2 regions of the Amycolatopsis sp. cmx-4-54 genome follow, and region 2 is predicted to be linked to the other one. Evidence: riboswitches for the same ligand, from Rfam matches in the RefSeq annotation. Region 2 holds a riboswitch; the other holds the start of a gene.
What was found. A riboswitch is a leader RNA that binds a small molecule or an ion and turns the genes downstream of it on or off. The one in region 2 is predicted to bind cobalamin.
Positions count from the first base shown of each region.

Region 1: it holds a riboswitch for cobalamin, as region 2 does, so the genes downstream of both, ACLJQ7_RS28105 (prenyltransferase/squalene oxidase repeat-containing protein) here and metE (5-methyltetrahydropteroyltriglutamate--homocysteine S-methyltransferase) in region 2, are expected to answer to the same signal.

Region 1 covers NZ_JAEBEJ010000009.1:195,708-204,488, forward strand. The annotation lists gene ACLJQ7_RS28100 (hypothetical protein) at 1-1,115, opposite strand, end outside; cobalamin riboswitch at 1,205-1,273, opposite strand; cobalamin riboswitch at 1,410-1,537, shown strand; gene ACLJQ7_RS28105 (prenyltransferase/squalene oxidase repeat-containing protein) at 1,568-2,572, shown strand; gene ACLJQ7_RS28110 (helix-turn-helix transcriptional regulator) at 2,627-4,993, opposite strand; gene ACLJQ7_RS28115 (QsdR family transcriptional regulator) at 5,042-5,638, opposite strand; gene ACLJQ7_RS28120 (alpha/beta hydrolase family protein) at 5,779-6,636, shown strand; gene ACLJQ7_RS28125 (ABC transporter ATP-binding protein) at 6,696-7,466, shown strand; gene ACLJQ7_RS28130 (ABC transporter ATP-binding protein) at 7,453-8,157, shown strand; gene ACLJQ7_RS28135 (branched-chain amino acid ABC transporter permease) at 8,277-8,781, shown strand, end outside.
Region 2 covers NZ_JAEBEJ010000005.1:380,831-389,611, forward strand. The annotation lists gene ACLJQ7_RS19000 (putative bifunctional diguanylate cyclase/phosphodiesterase) at 1-1,698, opposite strand, end outside; gene ACLJQ7_RS19005 (cytochrome P450) at 1,908-3,353, opposite strand; gene metE (5-methyltetrahydropteroyltriglutamate--homocysteine S-methyltransferase) at 3,494-5,767, opposite strand; cobalamin riboswitch at 5,866-6,080, opposite strand; gene ACLJQ7_RS19015 (ribonucleotide-diphosphate reductase subunit beta) at 6,302-7,378, opposite strand; gene ACLJQ7_RS19020 (ribonucleoside-diphosphate reductase subunit alpha) at 7,455-8,781, opposite strand, start outside.

The sequences.
Region 1 (8,781 bases), on a different contig from region 2:
TCGAGCCCGCTGATGCCGGACGCGCGCGCGTCCTCGTAGGCAGCCGGGTTGTAGGCGATCGCACCGAGATCGCCCGCGAGCTTGGTGCCTGCGTCGGCGGCGGCGTTCGCCTGCGCGGATTTGAGGAACCGCACGCCCTTGTCCACCGCCGCGTCCGCACCGCCCGCGTCGGCGAGCGCCTGGACGACCATGCCGGTGCTGTTGGTGTTCGGTGCCTCGGTGCCGACGCCGCCGCCCCAGCCACCACCGGGGGTCTGGTTCGCCTTGAGCCAGGAGACGGTCTTGGCGATCGGGGCGTCGAGGCCGGTCGCGCCCGCCTTCCGTGCGGCCAGCAGGGCCGAGAGCGCGAGACCGGTGGCGTCACCGTCGGTGGGGGAAAGGTCGAGCGGCTTCCCCTCGTCGCAGGTCGAAATCTTGCGGCCGTCCGGCGTGACGTGGTCGCCGGTCTCCTTTGTCGGGATGTCTTTGAACAAGAGGCGGAAGTAGCCCTCGGAACACTGCTGGGCCAGCAACCTGTCGATGGCGATCCGGTCGTTCTCGCCCGCCGCGGCGAGCCCGATGACGCCGAGCGCCTGGCCGAACGTGTTCGCGTCGTTGCTCACCGAGCCGGCGAGATCCGGATTTTTGGAGTAGTCGCTGATCCGGCCCTTGTCGGGGCCCTTGCGCATGATCGCGGCGTGGGTTTCGGCGACCAGGTCGTATCCGTCGACATCGCGCGGGTCCCGGCCGGAAACCTGGGCGGCGACCAGCGTCTTCGCCAGCGAGCCGCCGACGACGATCTTGTCGTATCCGGGCGCGGGAATGAGCTTTTCCCAGGTGAAGTAGTCGCTCGCGTGGCCTTCGTCGTCGAGGAACTTCATGATCGGCTCGGCCTTGGCGCCGTCGCCCGACGCGTACAGCGCGAAAAGCACGTCGAGCATCAGGCCGTGGTCGGGCAGTTCGCCGCCGAAGGGGTTCTCGAGCGTGCCGTCCGGCTTCAGCTTCGTCGCGAGCCAGCGGGAATTCGCCTTCGCGGCCCCGGGATCGTTCGCGGCGGTGGCCGTTCCGGTGAGCAGTGCGGCGACCACGCCGACGCTGACGGCGAACGCCAGTGCGGCGAGGGACCGGCGGCGCATGACTCCTCCTAGCGGCATGACGGAGGACAGGCGCGGACGCCGCGGTCACCCCTGCTTATCGCGACAGTGGTTCGTTCATCCGCCCGTTCGGTATCCCGGCTCGCCCCTGGTGAAGGGCCCACGGTTGCGCGACAGCGCCGGATTTCGACCGGCTTCCCCGTCACGGGCGGCGGTGTTCAGTTGTCGAGCGAGGCGAGGTTAACACTCGATCACCTCGGGCAGGCACCGCTGACCAGGTCGGTTGCGAGGATCACATCGCCGCCTCGCGCCCGGCGGTACCCCGGCGCTTGACCGGGATGAGACCCTTCGGTTCGTCCGATTCAGCGCGGTCGTGGGGGAAGTCCGGTGAGAGTCCGGCGCTGTCCCGCAACGGTGTGCCCTCCAGGCGAGCCCGGTCACCCACGTCGCGCGGTGTCACCGACTCCTGTCGTGGAAATGCGGGAAGGGTTCTCATGAGACGTTTGGTTTTCGCTGTCGTCATGCTGTGCGGCATCGGGCTGGTCGCCGCTCCGGCGGCGGCCGCCGGCACCCACAACAAGGCGGACGCCGCCTCGGGCTGGCTCGCCAGGCAGCTGACCGACGGGGAAAGGTTCGAGGCCGACTTCGGCGGCCAGAAGTTCCCCGACCAGGGTTTGACGATCGACGCGATCTTCGCGTTCGCCGCGGCCGGGGTGTCGGACACGAACGCGGGGAAGGCGATCGCCTGGCTGGCGAAGCCGGAGATCACCACCGGCTACGTCGGCAGCGGCACCGAGGCGTACGCGGGCGCGCACGCCAAACTGCTGCTCGCCGCGCAGGTTCGCGACAAGAACCCGGCGTCGTTCGGGGGCGTCGACGTGAAGGCGGGTCTGCTCTCGCTGCTGACGCCGTCCGGCCGGTTCTCCGACCGCTCCGAATACGGCGACTTCTCCAACGCCCTCTCTCAGTCACTCGCCTTGCTGGCGCTGGACCGCACCGGCGGCGCCCCCGCTCCGGCCGTGGCGTTCCTCGCGGGCACCCAGTGCCCCGACGGCGGTTTCCCGCTGAACTTCGGCGAGGCGACGTGCACGAGCGACGTCGACGCGACCGCGACGGTCGTGCAGGCCTTGCGCGCCACCGGTGACCCGGTGAACGCCGGCGAGGGCACCTCCTGGCTGGTCGGCAAGCAGCACGCGAACGGCGGCTTCGGTTTCGGCACCAACGCGCCGAACGCCAACAGCACCGGACTCGCCGCGCAGGCGCTGGCCGGGCATCGTCCCGCCGCCGCCGTCAAGGCGCGGGAATTCCTGCGGTCGCTGCAGACCGGCTGCGCCGGCGCCGAGGCGGACCGCGGCGCGATCGCCTACGACGCCACGGGCCTGAACCCGTCGACCGCCCCGCGCGCGACCGCGCAGGCGATCCTCGGCCTGGCCAGGGTTCCGCTGAGCGACCTGCACGGCGGCGGGCGTCCGCAGGCCCCGGTCCTCGCCTGCCCGTAACTCGCGTGATCAGAGGCGTAACACACGAGTTACGGCTTCGATCACGCGAGTTCGTCATTCCCCGGCGGCGACGCGGCGCGCGAGTTCCACGCGGGACCGCACCCCCAGTGCCGTGAAGATGTTCCGCAGGTGGTGATCCACCGTGCGATGGCTGATCACGAGCCGCCGCGCGATCTCCTTGTTCGTCTCCCCCGCCGCCACCAGCCGGGTGATGGCGTCCTGCTGTGGGGTGAGCCCGGCGAGCGATCGGTGCGGCACGTCGACGGTCTCGCCGGTGGCGCGCAGGCCGGCGCGGGCCCGTTCGGCGAACCGCTTCGCTCCGACGTTTTCGAAGCCGCGCAAGGCATCGCGGAACTGGTCGCGGGCGTCGCGGGTCCGCCGATGCCGTCGCAGCAGGGTGGCGTAGGCGAACCGGGTCCTGGCGAGTTCCATCGCGCCGCCTGCCCGCCGGTGCGCCTCGATGGCCAGGACGAAACGCCGCTCCGCCACACCGGGATCCGACGCGGTCAGCGCGTGACAGCGGTGGCTCAGCGCGAGCCAGCAGGGTTCCGCTCCCGCTAGGGTCCAGCGGTCGAACACCTCCAGCGCGGCCAGCGCGCGTTCGGGCCGCCCGGAACCGACGGCCGCCTCGACGAGTTGCGGGGTGGCCAGCACCCGGATCACCGGCTGGTCGCCGGAGACGCCCGAAGCGAGGTCTTCGAGCCTGCTCAACGCGTCGTCGGGCCGGTCTTCGGCCAGGTCCAGGCAGGCGTTCGCCCACGCGGCGACCGCGGCGGGCCTGCCGAGACCGCGTTCGGCGATGCCTTCGGCCGCTTCGTCCAGCTCCGGTACGCGGTCGCCGAGCAGTGCGGCGGCCAGCCCCAGCAACGTCAGATGCTCCATCCGCAGGTTGTGCGGTGCGCGCAGCCCGTCGCGGGACGCCGCCCGCGCACAGGGGATGCGGTCGAGCGCGATGGCCGAGAGCGACAGAGAGATCAGCGCCCACGGCAGTTCCGCGTGCCGTTTGCCCAGGCGCGCGCGGCTCACGGCCGCGGCCGCGTATTCGTGCGCCCGTTCGGCATGCCCGCGGGCGAAGGCCGCTTCGGCGGCCCAGACGGCCCCGGCGACGTCCGAGCCGGCCATCCCTTTGGCGACCGCGTCCTTCAGCGGAGTGACGGCGTCCTCGTGACGTCCGGCGTAAACCGAGGTCAGACCGTGGAAATGCGCGGACACCAGCCCGTCGTCCGCCGGGACCGTCCGGGCGAGGGCCCGGTAGCCGCTCAGGTCTCCGCCGAGCCTGCGGGCCTCGCCCGCCAGCAGGAGCGCGCCTGCCGGATCGGGCAGAAGTTCCGCCGCCGCGCCCAGTTCGTGGGTGGCGACGGCGGGATCGCCGTCGCGCAACTCGATCTCCCCGTGCAGCAACGCCACCGCGCCCGGTTCGGTGTCCACTTCGGACAGCAGCAGCCGGGCCCACCCCGGTCTGCCCGCCTGCCAGGCCGCGTCCGCCGCGGCCAGCAGCCGGGTCGCCCGTGTGGCCGGATCGGCGGTCAGGGCGGCTGAGCGTTCGAGCTGCCGCGCCGCGGCGGCGTGATCCACCGCCGGTGCCGCGGCGAGCGCGTCCGCGAGTGACTCGGACGGCGTGGCCGTCGCCATCGCGCGATGCCAGAGCGCGTCGGGGCCCTCCTCGGCGGAGGCCAGCAGCGCGTGCGCCGCCCTGCGGTCGACCGGGGACGCCGCCGCATACCAGGTCGCCTTCCTCGCGGAAACATCCATGCAGGTCATGAGAAACCGGAGACGTTCGTCGACCCGCATCGCGTCGAGCTCGGCCGTGTAGCGAGGCAGGCGCTCGCGCAGGATCGGCGAAACCGGCTCCCGCCCGGCCGCCTGCGCGGGCGTCAGCGAAGCCGCCAGCGCGACGAGGTCGGCGGGGTTCCCGTCGCCGAGTTCGACCAGCTGCGGGCGCACCCCGGCGGGCACGCCGCGGTCACGCAGCACCTGATCGGCGGCGGAATCGGTCAACGGCGGCAGCTCGACGGACTCGAACTCGTCGGATCCGGACCGCGAGGCGAGCACCATCCCGACCGGCGCGCCCGCCAGTCGTCTGGCGGCGAAACCCAGCGCCGCCAAGGACTCCGGATCGACCCAGTGGGCGTCGTCGATCCAGCAGATCGTCGGCGCCGAGACGGCACCGAGCCGGTCTCGCGCCTCCGCACCGCTGGAGACCGGCACGCCGAACATCCGGTGCAGGGCGCCGTAGGGCAGCTCGCGTTCCGCTCGCAGGCCCCGCACGCCGACGAGACGGACGCCGAGGGTGGCGCGCAGCGCGGTGAGCAGGGCCGACTTACCCAGGCCTTCCGCACCGCGGACCAGCACGGCGCGCCCGGCGACCGACCGCAGCCCGCCGAAGAGGTCGTCCCTCCCCCGCAGCGGGTACACAGGCATCGGCGCCTCCTCGAGATCCCTCTCGATGAAACACCAGGCGCAAGTGTTTCACAAGGTCCTCGCCGGCACCCGTCCTTCCACGAGCGCTCCGAGCAGCGTCGACGCCGCTTCGAGATCGGGCGTCCGGGCGGCGAGGACGTCCGAGTACAGGAACGCCTCCCCCAGCCGCACGATGGCGTAACACAGGCTGTCCAAGCCGACCGCGGGCACGAAACCGCCGTCCTCGACGTCGCGGCGGAGCAGCTCGACGTGTGCCGCGATCACCCTCGGCTGGACGCGTCCGTCCGGGTCGGTCAGCAGCCGGATCGCCAGCACCGGCTCGTCGTCGAGGAAGCGCCGGAACCCGGCACTCGCCGCCAGCACGGACCGGTACTCGCGCATGATCGAAAGACAGCGCAGTTCACCGGCCGCGTTGCGCACCACGTCGCCCTCTTCGCGCTCCCAGGTGCGTGCGGCGGCCGTCAGGGTGCGCTCGGACAGGTAGTAGAGGGCATCACCGAGCAGGTCTTCCCGGTTTCCGACGCGGCGGAACAGGGTGCTGCGCGAGATGCCCAGATCCTGGGCGAAGGCGGAGGTGTCGACGCGGACGCCGCGATCGATCCACCGCGCCGCCGTGCGGACTATGTCCTCGGCTGAGGGGTTCACGATCGCCGATCGTACGGGCGACCGGCCCGGCGGGAACGGCCGCGGATCAAGACTGGCGATTTCACCGATGCAGCGCACTCCGGCCGTTTGCCACAGTCCATCACCACGGACCGTGTTCAACGGCGAACGGAGACGGCACCATGCGTAGTACGACCCGGATCCTTTGTGGACTGGCCACCGTCGCGGCACTCACTGTCGCCCCCGCGGCCTACGCCGCCGAGAACCCCTACGAACGAGGACCCGACCCGACGGAAAGCAGCATCGAAGCGTCCCGCGGCTCGTTCGCGGTGTCGCAGACCTCCGTGTCGAGCCTGGCCGTCACCGGCTTCGGCGGCGGAACGATCTACTACCCCACCAGCACCGCGCAGGGCACGTTCGGCGCGGTCGCCATCTCGCCGGGGTTCACCGCGACCCAGTCGAGCATCGCGTGGATGGGCCCACGGCTGGCGTCGCAGGGCTTCGTGGTGTTCACGATCGACACCAACACGATCTACGACCAGCCCGACAGCCGCGGTGACCAGCTGCTGGCCGCACTCGACTACCTGACCCAGCGCAGCACCGTCCGCTCCCGCATCGACACCACCCGGCTCGCGGTGGCAGGCCACTCGATGGGCGGCGGCGGTTCGCTCGAAGCCGCGCAGGACCGGCCGTCGCTGCAGGCCGCGGTGCCGCTCGCGCCGTGGAACACGCGGAAGTCGTGGTCCTCGCTGCGGGTGCCGACGTTCGTCATCGGCGGCGAATCCGACACGGTCGCGCCGGTGTCGTCGCACTCGATCCCGTTCTACACCAGCATTCCCGCTACGGCGGAGAAGGCATACATGGAGCTGGACAACGCGAGCCACTTCTTCCCGAACACCGCAAACACCACGATGGCCAAGTACACGCTTTCGTGGCTGAAGCGGTTCGTGGACAACGACACCCGCTACGAGCAGTTCCTCTGCCCCGCCCCGGACGACCGCACGATCAGCGACTACCGGGACACGTGTCCGCACGCCTGAGCGTCAACGGTCCCGGCGCACCCGCGCCGGGACCTCCTCTCTCCGTTGGGAGTTCTTGCGTGACCCTGTCGACCTTCGAGATGTCCGGCGTGTCGGTGACCTTCGGTGGTCTCGTCGCCCTGTCGGACGTCTCCCTGACCGTCGCGCCGGGCCGGGTGCTCGGGGTGATCGGTCCGAACGGGGCGGGCAAGACCACGCTCTTCAACGTCGCGTGCGGTTTCGTCCGCCCGGACGCCGGCACCCTGACCTGGCGCGGAGCGGAGCTGCGGCGGCTGCGCCCCCATCATCTCGCCGGCCTCGGTATCGCCCGCAGCTTGCAGGAACTCGGTCTGTTCGACCGGATGACCGTGCTGGACAACGTCCTCGCGGGAGCGGGAAGGCACGCGAAATCCGGCTTCTGGTCCTCGTTGCTGGGGTGGACGAAGGACGAGAAGGCGTTGACCGAGCGCGCGATGGCTCAACTGGAGGCCTTCGACATCGCCGACGTCGCCCATCGCTATCCCGCGAGCCTTCCTTACCCGGTGCGGAAACGCGTCGCGCTGGCGCGAGCGCTGGTGAGCGAACCCGACCTGCTGCTCCTCGACGAACCGGCGGGCGGCCTGTCGTCGGCCGAGATCGACGAGGTCGGCGCGCTGGTCCGCGGCCTGACCGAACGCATGTCGGTGATGCTGGTGGAACACCATATGGATCTGGTGATGGGCGTCTGCGACGAGATCGTGGTGCTGGACTTCGGCAGGGTCATCGCCCGCGGCACCCCGGACGAGATCCGCGCGGATCCGGCGGTCCAGGCGGCCTACCTCGGCGAGGAGGTGGCCGGTGCTGACCGTTGAGAACCTTTCGGCGAGCTACGGCCCGGTGCGCGCGCTCGACTCCGTGAGCCTTTCGGCCGCGGAAGGCGAGATCACCGCGGTGCTCGGCGCGAACGGCGCGGGCAAGACCACTTTGCTGCGCACCATTTCCGGCCTGGTGCCGACGGCGGGCGGCAGCGTCTCGCTCGAGGGCAGGGACCTGAGCCGAGTGTCCACAGAGGACCTTCCAGCGCTGGGGCTGGCACACGTCCCCGAAAACCGCGGCGTGCTGGCCGAACTCACCGTCGAGGAGAACCTGCGGCTCGGCGCGCTCGGGGCACGCGGCCGGGCCACGGCGGCCGATCTCCGCCGGATCTACGACCTCTTCCCGGCGCTGGCCGACCGCAAGAACGGTCTCGCGCACGTCCTTTCCGGCGGGGAACGGCAGATGCTGGTCATCGGCCGCGCGCTGCTCTCCCGGCCGAAGGTGCTGCTGCTGGACGAACCGTCCTTGGGTCTCGCGCCCCGGATCGTGGCGCGGATCTTCGGCCTGCTGCGCGGTCTCGTGCACGACGAAGGGCTGGCCGTCGTGCTGGTCGAGCAGAACGCGCGCAGCGCGCTGTCCATCGCCGACCACGGCGTCGTGCTCAACCTCGGGCAGGTCGTCGTCCGGCGGGACGCGGCCGCGCTCGTCGAGGACGACGACCTCCGGCACGCCTACCTCGGATTCTGAAAGGGAGCTTCGTGCATCCGTGGTGTCGCCGACGGCCCGCCCGCGGAGGTTGCGAAAGCCACTTTCGCAACGCCCCGGGCACACCGCAGTAAATTCACCCCCGCTCTGAAAGGGAGCCTGTGCAACAACTGCTGACCACCGCGCTCACCGGCCTGACGCTGGGCGTGGTCTACGCCGCGTTCGCGCTGGCGCTCGTGCTCATCTGGCGGGCGACGCGGATCGTGAACTTCGCGCAGGCGCCGATGGCGATGATCACCACCTACCTGGCGCTGGTCCTGATCGACGCGGGCTGGTCGTACTGGGCCGGTTTCGCCGTGGCCCTCGCCTCTGGACTCGTACTCGGCGCGCTGGTGGAACGGTTCGTCGTCCGGTTCGTCGACGGCAAGGCCGAGATCAACGCCGTCATCCTCACCCTCGGGCTGTTCATCGTGTTGCACGCGCTGGCGGCGCTGGTGTTCGGCTCGCGGTACCGGTCGTTCCCGGCGCCGTTCGGGCTCACCGGTTTCCGGGTCGGTGACACGACGATCGCGCTGACCGGATTCGGCGTGTTCACCATCGCGGCCGTCGGCGTCGTGCTGATCGGGCTCGTGCTGTTGTTCCGTGGTACCGATCTGGGCCTGCGGA
Region 2 (8,781 bases):
CAGCTCCTTGGCCCTGGCGACCAGCTGGCACAGGTGGCGGACGTCGGCCTCGTCCTCGCCGTCGGCCAGCGCGTCGACGACCGCGCCGGACAGGATCACGTGGCGGACCGGCAGCCCGTGCCGCGGGATCAGCTCCAGATCGTCCGAACCGGAGATGGTCAGCACCAGCTGGGCGCCCAGATCGGCCAGTACGGCGAAGGAGTCGAGCACCTCGCCGTCTCCGTCGAGGATGGATTCGCGGTCCGTGCACAGGCGCAGCGCCTGGGCGGGCAGGTTGTGCCGGTCGAGCTGTTCCTTGACCAGCAGGACCAGATCGGGCTCGATGGCCAGCCGGTTCGGCAGCCGCACGCAGACGTCGGGCGCGGCCTCGCCGAACCTGTTCCGCCACCTCGCGGTGGCGGCGAGCGATTCGGCCAGCAGCCATCGGCCGAGCGGGATGGTCATCCCGGTGATCTGCGCGAGCGGGTAGAACTCGTCCGAGTCGAGTTCGCCCTTCTCCGGATGGCTCCAGCGCAGCCCGGCGTTGACGGCGGCCAGCTGGTCGGGATTCGCGAGCTTCACCGTCGGCTGGTAGATCAGCGAGAACTCGCCGTTCTCCAGCGCGCCGGCGATGACCGCGCCGAGCTGGTAGCGGCCACGATCACGCGCGTCGAGTTCCGGATCGAACAGCATCCACTGCGCCTTGCCCGCCTCCTTGGCACGGTGCAGCGCGATCTCCGCGGCGCGAAGCAGGTCTTCGGGTCCGCCGTCGGTGACCGGGCGGACGACGATGCCCGCGCTCGCGCTGACGCCGATCCCGTGCCCGCCGAGATAGATCGGCTCGACCAGTTCCTCCAGTGCCTGCTCGACCAGCGCGATCACCTCGGGCGAGGTGAAGTCGCCGCGCAGCAGGACGGCGAACCCGTCGCCGGACAGCCGGGCGACCGAACCTTCGTGCCTGCCGGTGAACACGGCCGTGAGCTTGTTCGCGACCCCGCGCAGCACCTGATCACCCACGCCGGCCCCGAGACCGTCGTTGATCACCTTGAAGCCGTCGACGTCGAGATACACGAGCGCGACCTGCTCGCCGCCGGATCCGGCCAGCGCGGCTTCGAGGGCGTTGCCGAACGCGGTGCCGTTGGGCAGGCCGGTCAGCGGGTCGTGCACGTTCTGGTGCCGCAGTTGTTCCTGCAGCAGGTGGATTTCGTTGGCGTCGGAGACCATCAGCACCGGATAGGTCGAACCGGGCCGGTCGCCGGGCAGATCGGTCAGGGTCACGTCGACCCAGAGAGGGCCTTCCTCGCTGTGATTCACCAGCAGACGCTCTTCCTGCGTCGGCTGGCCGTGCGTCATCAGCTGAGCGAGCCCGTTGCGCAGGCGGGCGACGTCGTGTTCGGCGGAGCCGAGATCGGGGATCTCCCGGCCGCGCAGCGAGGCGGGACGACAACCGAGGAGGCGGCCGAGCGCGGCGTTCGCCTCCACGATGGTGCCGTCGGCGTCGGCGAGGGCGATCCCGACGGGAGAGGCGGAATAGAGCTTGGAGAAGCGCAGCACGGCAGGCTGATGGTCGGGCTCGGCCAGAACGGCGTCCTGGGCGACACCGAGCAGCAGCTGCTCGAGTTGCTCCTTGGGAAGCGATACTCCTTTAGTGTCAGCGAGCGTCTCGGCCCATCTCCGAGCGACGTCCACCAACCCTGGCGCGGAACCAGGTTCGGGCACACTTCACCTCTTCATGCGCGGTTGATGACCAGCTCAGACCGGGTGTCCGAGCCCATGGGCCCACACTAGGTATGAGCCGGCCGGGTGTAGTGCCACGGCATCATGCGCGATCCGGGGTGTCTACCGGCTGAAAGGGTGATCGCAGCTACACGAGTGGTGACCGGAAGTCACCAAGAGTACTCGATCGTGGTTGTCCGATTGGTCCGGCTTCAGCGGGCCGTCAGGTGGATCGGCAAGCCGTCCGCCGGCACGGGCAGCGAGACGTAGTCCCAGCGTGCGGTGTAGTTCTCCGGTACCGACCACCGATACGCCCGCAGCATCTCGTGCAGCAGCGCCTTCACCTCGAACGTCCCGAAATGCAGGCCGATGCACTTGTGCGCGCCGCCGCCGAACGGCATCCACGCGTAGCGATGCGACTTGTCCTCGCGGCGTGCCTCGCCGAAGCGGTCCGGGTCGAACCGCATCGGGTCGGTCCAGTGCTCCGGCGAGAAATGGTTGACGGTGGGGGAAACCCCGACGAGTGTCCCTTCGGGAATGAAATGCCCGAGAACCTCGGTGTCCTTCACGGTCTTCCTGGTCAGGGAAGGAACCGGCGCCACCAGCCGGAGGGCCTCCTTGATCACCAGGTCCAGCGTCGTCAGGGTCTCCAGCGCCTCGATGTCCGGCACGTCGTCGCCGAGCGCGAGCGATTCCCGACGCGCGCGTTCCTGCCACTCGGGGTTCTTGGCGAGGTGGTAGACGGCGGCGGCGCTGGTGATCGTCGACGTGTCGTGCGCGGCCATCATCAGGAAGATCATGTGGTTGACGACGTCGGCGTCGGTGAAGCGGTCACCGTCTTCGGTGGTGGCGTGGCACAACGCGGTGAAGAGGTCGTCGCCGTCGCCTGCCCGTTTCGCGGGCAGGTTCGCCGAAAAGTAGCGTTCGAGGACCTTGCGGCCGTGCAAACCCGCGGCCCAGCGGCCGCCGGGAACGGGGAACCGCACGATGGCCGTGCCCGCGCGCACGGAGTTCACGAACGCGCGGTTGATCGCGGCCGCGTCGTCGCCGGATCGCATGCCCATGAACACGCGCGTCGCGACGTCGAGCGTGAGTTGCTTGAGGGACCAGTAGATCCGCGGGTTCGGCCGGTCCGCCCACGCGGCGACGCCCTCGCGCAGGGCCGGTCCCATCTGGTCGACGTAACCGGTGAGCCGTTGCCGGGTGAACGCCGCCTGCATGATCCGGCGGTGCAGGTGGTGCTCGCCGAAGTCGAGCAGCATCAGGCCGCGGTCGAAGAACTGTTCGATGAAGAACTTCCAGCCCTCCTGGGAGAAGGCCTTGTCCTTGTTCACCAACGCGATCTGCGTGGCCTCCGGGCCGGAGAGCGCGACGATGCGGCGCCCGAACGCGCCCATCCACGACACCGGTCCGTAGGTCTCATAGCGTTTGAGGCCGAACTCGATGCCGAAGCGCATGAAGTCCAGCGCGTGCCCGATGACCGGCGGGCCTTCGTCGCCGAGAACGGGTTTGAGGCCCGGCGGGGCGGGCGCGAGTTCGCGGACCGGCCAGGTCGCGCCGAGCCAGCGCTGGTCGACCGACCGTGGCAGGGGGATCGAGGTGAGCGGCGGGACCCGTTCGCGCAGTGCCCCGGTGACCTTTTCGACGGCGTTCGCCATGGTGACCATCTCCCCGCTGAGATCGGTTACCGCTCCACCATCGCACCCTTGTTGACGTCCTGACAATACCCTGGGGGAGGTACATGAAGGCCCCCTTCCTGTACCTGGGCGCAAGGAAGGGGGCCTTCATGTACTTCAGGTCAGCGGAGTTCGGAACGGACGGTGCGGGCCGCGGCGACGAGGTTCCGCAGGGCCGGTTCGACCTCGGCGTATCCGCGGGTCTTCAGGCCGCAGTCCGGGTTGACCCAGATCCGCTCGGCGGGTACGGCACCGACGGCGGTCCGCAGCAGCCCGCCGACCTCGTCGACGCCGGGGACGCGCGGCGAGTGGATGTCGTAGACGCCCGGCCCGACGCCGCGGCCGAAGCCCGCCGCGCCGAGGTCGGTGACGACCTCCATCTTCGACCGCGCGGCCTCGATGCTGGTGACGTCCGCGTCGAGCGCGTCGATCGCCTTGACCACGTCGCCGAATTCCGAGTAGCACATATGCGTGTGAATCTGCGTCGCGTCGTCGATCCCCGACGTCGCGAGCCGGAACGACGAAACCGCCCACGCGAAGTACGCCTCATGCGCCGCTGCGCGCAGCGGGAGCAGTTCCCGCAGCGCCGGTTCATCCACCTGGATGACGCGGATGCCCGCCTCCTGCAGATCGTGCACCTCGTCGCGGATGGCCAGCGCCACCTGGCGGGCGGTCTCGCCCAGCGGCTGATCGTCGCGGACGAACGACCACGCCAGGATCGTCACCGGCCCGGTCAGCATCCCCTTGACGGGCTTGCCGGTCAGGCTCTGCGCGTAGCGCGCCCACTCGACGGTCATCGGCTCCGGACGCGAGACGTCGCCGTACAGGATCGGCGGCCGGACGCAGCGCGAACCGTAGGACTGCACCCAGCCGAAGTCGGTGGCCGCGAACCCGGCCAGCCGCTCGGCGAAGTACTGCACCATGTCGTTGCGCTCGGGCTCGCCGTGCACCAGCACGTCCAGGCCGAGGTCCTCCTGCAACCGGATGACTCGTTCGATCTCGGCCTTCATCGCCGCCTCGTAGCCCGCGTCGTCCAGCGAGCCCGCCTTGTGCGCGGCGCGCGCCTTGCGGACGTCGGTGGTCTGCGGGAACGAGCCGATCGTCGTGCTCGGCAACGGCGGCAGATCCAGCGCGGCCTGCTGAGCCGCCGCACGCCGGGCGTAGGGGGAGCGGACGGTGTCTTCCGGTCGCAGCGCCTCCAGCCGGGCGCGGACGCCGCTGTCGGCCAGATCCACCGCCGTCGCCCGATCCGCGGCCGCGGCACGGGCGACGGCGAGGTCGACGCCCTCCTTCTTCAACGCGCGTCCGAGCAGGACGACCTCGTCGACCTTCTGTTCGGCGAAGGCGAGCCAGCCCTTGAGACGCGGGTGGAGCCCGTCCTCCCGCTCGACGTCGTAGGGCACGTGCAGCAACGAGCAGGACGTCGACACGCTGACCGACTTCGCGATGCCGAGCAGGGTCGTCGCTCGGCTGAGCGCGCGGGTCGGATCCGTGCGCCAGACGTTGCGCCCGTCCACGACACCGGCCAGCACCTCCTTGTCCCGCAAGGCGGGTTCGGCGGCGACGGCGTCCACAAAGGACTCATCGGTGACGAGGTCGACGGCGATCGCGTCGATCGGGGAGCGGGCGAGCACGCCCAAGCCGCGACCGAGGGCGCCGAAGTACCCGGCGACCAGGATCTTGGGCCGCGCGGTCTCCTTCGCGAGCCGGTGGTAGGCGCGGATGAGCGCGTTGAGCTCCCGCTCGGTGCGGTCGGCGGCGAAGGCGGGTTCGTCGAACTGGACCCACTCGACGCCTTCGTCGTGCAGGCGCCTTAGCAGCTCGACGCAGCCGTCGAGGAGGCTGTCGAGCAGGTCCAGCGGGCGGAAACCTTCCGGGGCGGCCTCGGCCGGCTTCGCGAGCAGCAGAAAGGTCACCGGGCCCACCAGCACCGGCCGGGTCTCGACGCCGACCGCGCGGGCTTCGCGGTATTCGTCGAGCGGTTTGGTGCCGGTGAGCGAAAACGTCGTGTCCGGGCCGAGTTCGGGGACGATGTAGTGGTAGTTCGTGTCGAACCACTTCGTCATCTCCATCGCCGGCGCGTCCTGCACCCCGCGTGCGGCGGCGAAGTAGGTGTCGAGCGCCGAGAGACCGAGCGTCGTGAAGCGCTCCGGCAGCGCTCCGAACAGCTCGGTGGTGTCGAGCACCTGGTCGTAATGGGAAAAGGTGTTGGAGGGGACGGAATCCAGCCCCGCGTCCTTGAGTTCCCGCCAGGTCCGGGTGCGCAGCGCGCGGCCGGTGCCCAGCAGCTCGGCCTCGTCGATCTTGCCCGCCCAGTAGCGTTCGAGTGAACGCTTGAGTTCCCGGTCCGGTCCGATCCGGGGGTAGCCCAGCACTGTCGTGCCGATTTCGGTCACAGCTCTCTCCTCGCGAGCTTGTCGTGAGAGCCCGGAGCGCGCAGGAGTGACCGCCGTTCGGTCGTGCCCATCCCACGAGGCCCGGACTCACGCACGCCGTCGGCGCGCGTACCACGGGCAGGTCTTCGGACTCGTGGGCGACTCGCTCGTTCCTACCGGCCGTCGCTTCCCGGGGCGCCATGTCCCAGTGCTTTACCGTGTCTCGCACGGTGACGGCTTTCGTTCCCACATACCGCTGCGGGGCAGTCCCGGATTCGCACCGGGTTCCCTGTTACCTCGACCGGCCGGGGAGGCCGGGCGAACCAGTAGCACCCCGGAGCGTACCGAGCCCCGCTACAGCCCCGCTGGACATGTGACGAACCGGACGCCACGCGTGATCAGACGGCCAACACGCGTGATCAGACGGACGACACGCGTGATTGAACGGCGAACTCTCGTGATCGGGGGCGTAACTCGCGTGTCCGGAAACGGAACACGCCGGGCGGAGGCCGCCCGGCGTGTTACGTGTCTGATCACGTGAGTTACGTGCAGGGGTCAGTCCCAGTCGAGGGCGCCGCCCGACTGGTACTCGATGACGCGGGTCTCGAAGAAGTTCTTCTCCTTCTTGAGGTCCATCGCCTCCGACATCCACGGGAACGGGTTCTCCGTCTCGCCGAAGATCGGCGCGAGACCGATCTGCTGCGCCCGCCGGTCGGTGATGAAGTGCATGTACTGCTCGATCAGCTCGGCCGAGAGCCCGAGCATGCCGCGCGGCATGGTGTCGCGGGCGTAGGCGACCTCGAGCTCGCACGCCTCGGTCAGCATGCCGCGGACCTCGGCCTGGAACTCCTCGGTCCACAGGTGCGGGTTCTCGATCTTGATCTGGTTGATGCAGTCGATGCCGAAGTTCAGGTGGATCGACTCGTCGCGCAGGATGTACTGGTACTGCTCGGCGATGCCGACCATCTTATTCCGGCGGCCGAGCGACAGGATCTGCGCGAAACCGGTGTAGAACCACATGCCCTCGAAGATCACGTAGAACGCGACCAGGTCACGCAGGAAGTTCTGGTCCGCCTCGGGGGTGCCGGTCTCGAAGTCCGGGTTCTCCAGGTTCTGCGTGTACTTCAGTGCCCACGCGTCCTTCTCCGAGATGGAGGGGACCTCGCGGTACATGTTGAACAGCTCGCCCTCGACCAGGCCGAGGCTCTCGCAGATGTACTGGAAGGTGTGCGTGTGCACGGCCTCCTCGAACGCCTGGCGCAGCAGGTACTGGCGGCATTCGGGGTTGGTGATCTGGCGGTACACCGCGAGCACGATGTTGTTGGCCACCAGCGATTCAGCGGTGGCGAAGAAGCCGAGATTGCGCTTGAGCATGGTGCGCTCGTCCTCGGTGAGGCCGTCGGTCGACTTCCACAGCGCGATGTCGGCCTGCATGGCGACCTCGGTCGGCATCCAGTGGTTGTTGCAGCCGGCGAGGTACTTTTCCCACGCCCAGGTGTACTTCATCGGCAGCAGCTGGTTGACGTCGGCGCGGGCGTTGATCATCCGCTTGTCGTCGACGTTGATCCGGGCGGCGCCGACTTCGATCTCACCGAGGCCGGTGGCGTCGGCGGAGGCGTCAAAAGTGGTCATGAAAGAGGCACACTCCAAGAGGCGTCGTGAGTGGTGAGGACGGTCCGAACCCGTCCTCACCACTCACGAAGATGTATTACTGGCAGGCTTCGCAGTCGGGGTCGTCGATCCGGCAGGCGGCGCCGTCGGTGGCGACGAAGTCGACGTCCGAGACCTGCGGCATCTCCTTCGGCTCCGGCTTCGCGGCCGGGGCGGGGGCGGTCACCGGGACGGCCGGGACCGCGGCGGTGGCCGACGGGGCGGGCGAAGCGGCGGGAGCCGGCGCCGGAGCGGCGGCGGGCTTGGGCGTGGCCGGGGCCGGGGTGGCCGAGACCGCGTTCAGCTTGCCGTCGGTGCCGCGCAGGGTGCTCTTCTCCACGTGCGTCGCGGACCGCGCCCGCAGGTAGTACGTGGTCTTGAGGCCCTTGTGCCAGGCGTAGCGGTACAGCTCGTCGAGCTTGCGGCCGCTGGGCGCCGCGATGTACAGGTTCAGCGACTGTGCCTGGTCGATCCACTTCTGGCGCCGCGAACCGGCGTCCACCAGCCACTTGGACTCGATCTCGAACGCGGTGGCGTACAGCGCCTTCAGATCGTCCGGCACGCGGTCGATCTGGCCGAGGCTGCCGTCGAAGTACTTCAGGTCCGACACCATGACCTCGTCCCACAGCCCGCGCTCCTTGAGCGAGCGGACCAGGTGCGGGTTCACCACGGTGAAGTCACCGGACATGTTCGACTTGACGAACAGGTTCTGGAACAGCGGCTCGATCGACTGCCCGACCCCGCAGATGTTGGAGATCGTCGCGGTCGGCGCGATCGCCATCACGTTGGAGTTGCGCATACCGACGGTCTTGACCCGCTCGCGCAGCGGCGCCCAGTCCAAAGTGGACGAGGTGTCGACGTCGAGCGCGTCGCCCTGCCGCGCGTCGATCAGCAGCTGCAGCGAGTCGATCGGCAGGATTCCCTTGCTCCACAAGGAACCCTCGAACGTCTGGTACTGGCCGCGCTCCTCGGCGAGGTCGGTCGAGGCCGAGATCGCGTAGTAGCTGATGTGCTCCATGCTGGTGTCCGCGAACTGGACGGCCTCGTCCGAGGACAGCGGGACACCGATCTCGAACAGCGCGTCCTGGAAGCCCATCAGGCCCAGCCCGATCGGGCGGTGGCGCAGGTTGGAGCGGCGCGCTTCCGGGATCGTGTAGAAGTTGATGTCGATCACGTTGTCGAGCATGCGAACGGCCGTGCGCACGGTCTTCTCGAGGCGCTTCGTGTCGAGGCCCTCGGGGGTGACGTGCTTGAGCAGGTTCACCGAGCCGAGGTTGCAGACCGCGACCTCGTCGGTGGTCGTGTTCAGGGTGATCTCGGTGCACAGGTTGGACGAGTGCACGACACCCACGTGCTGCTGCGGCGAACGCAGGTTGCACGGGTCC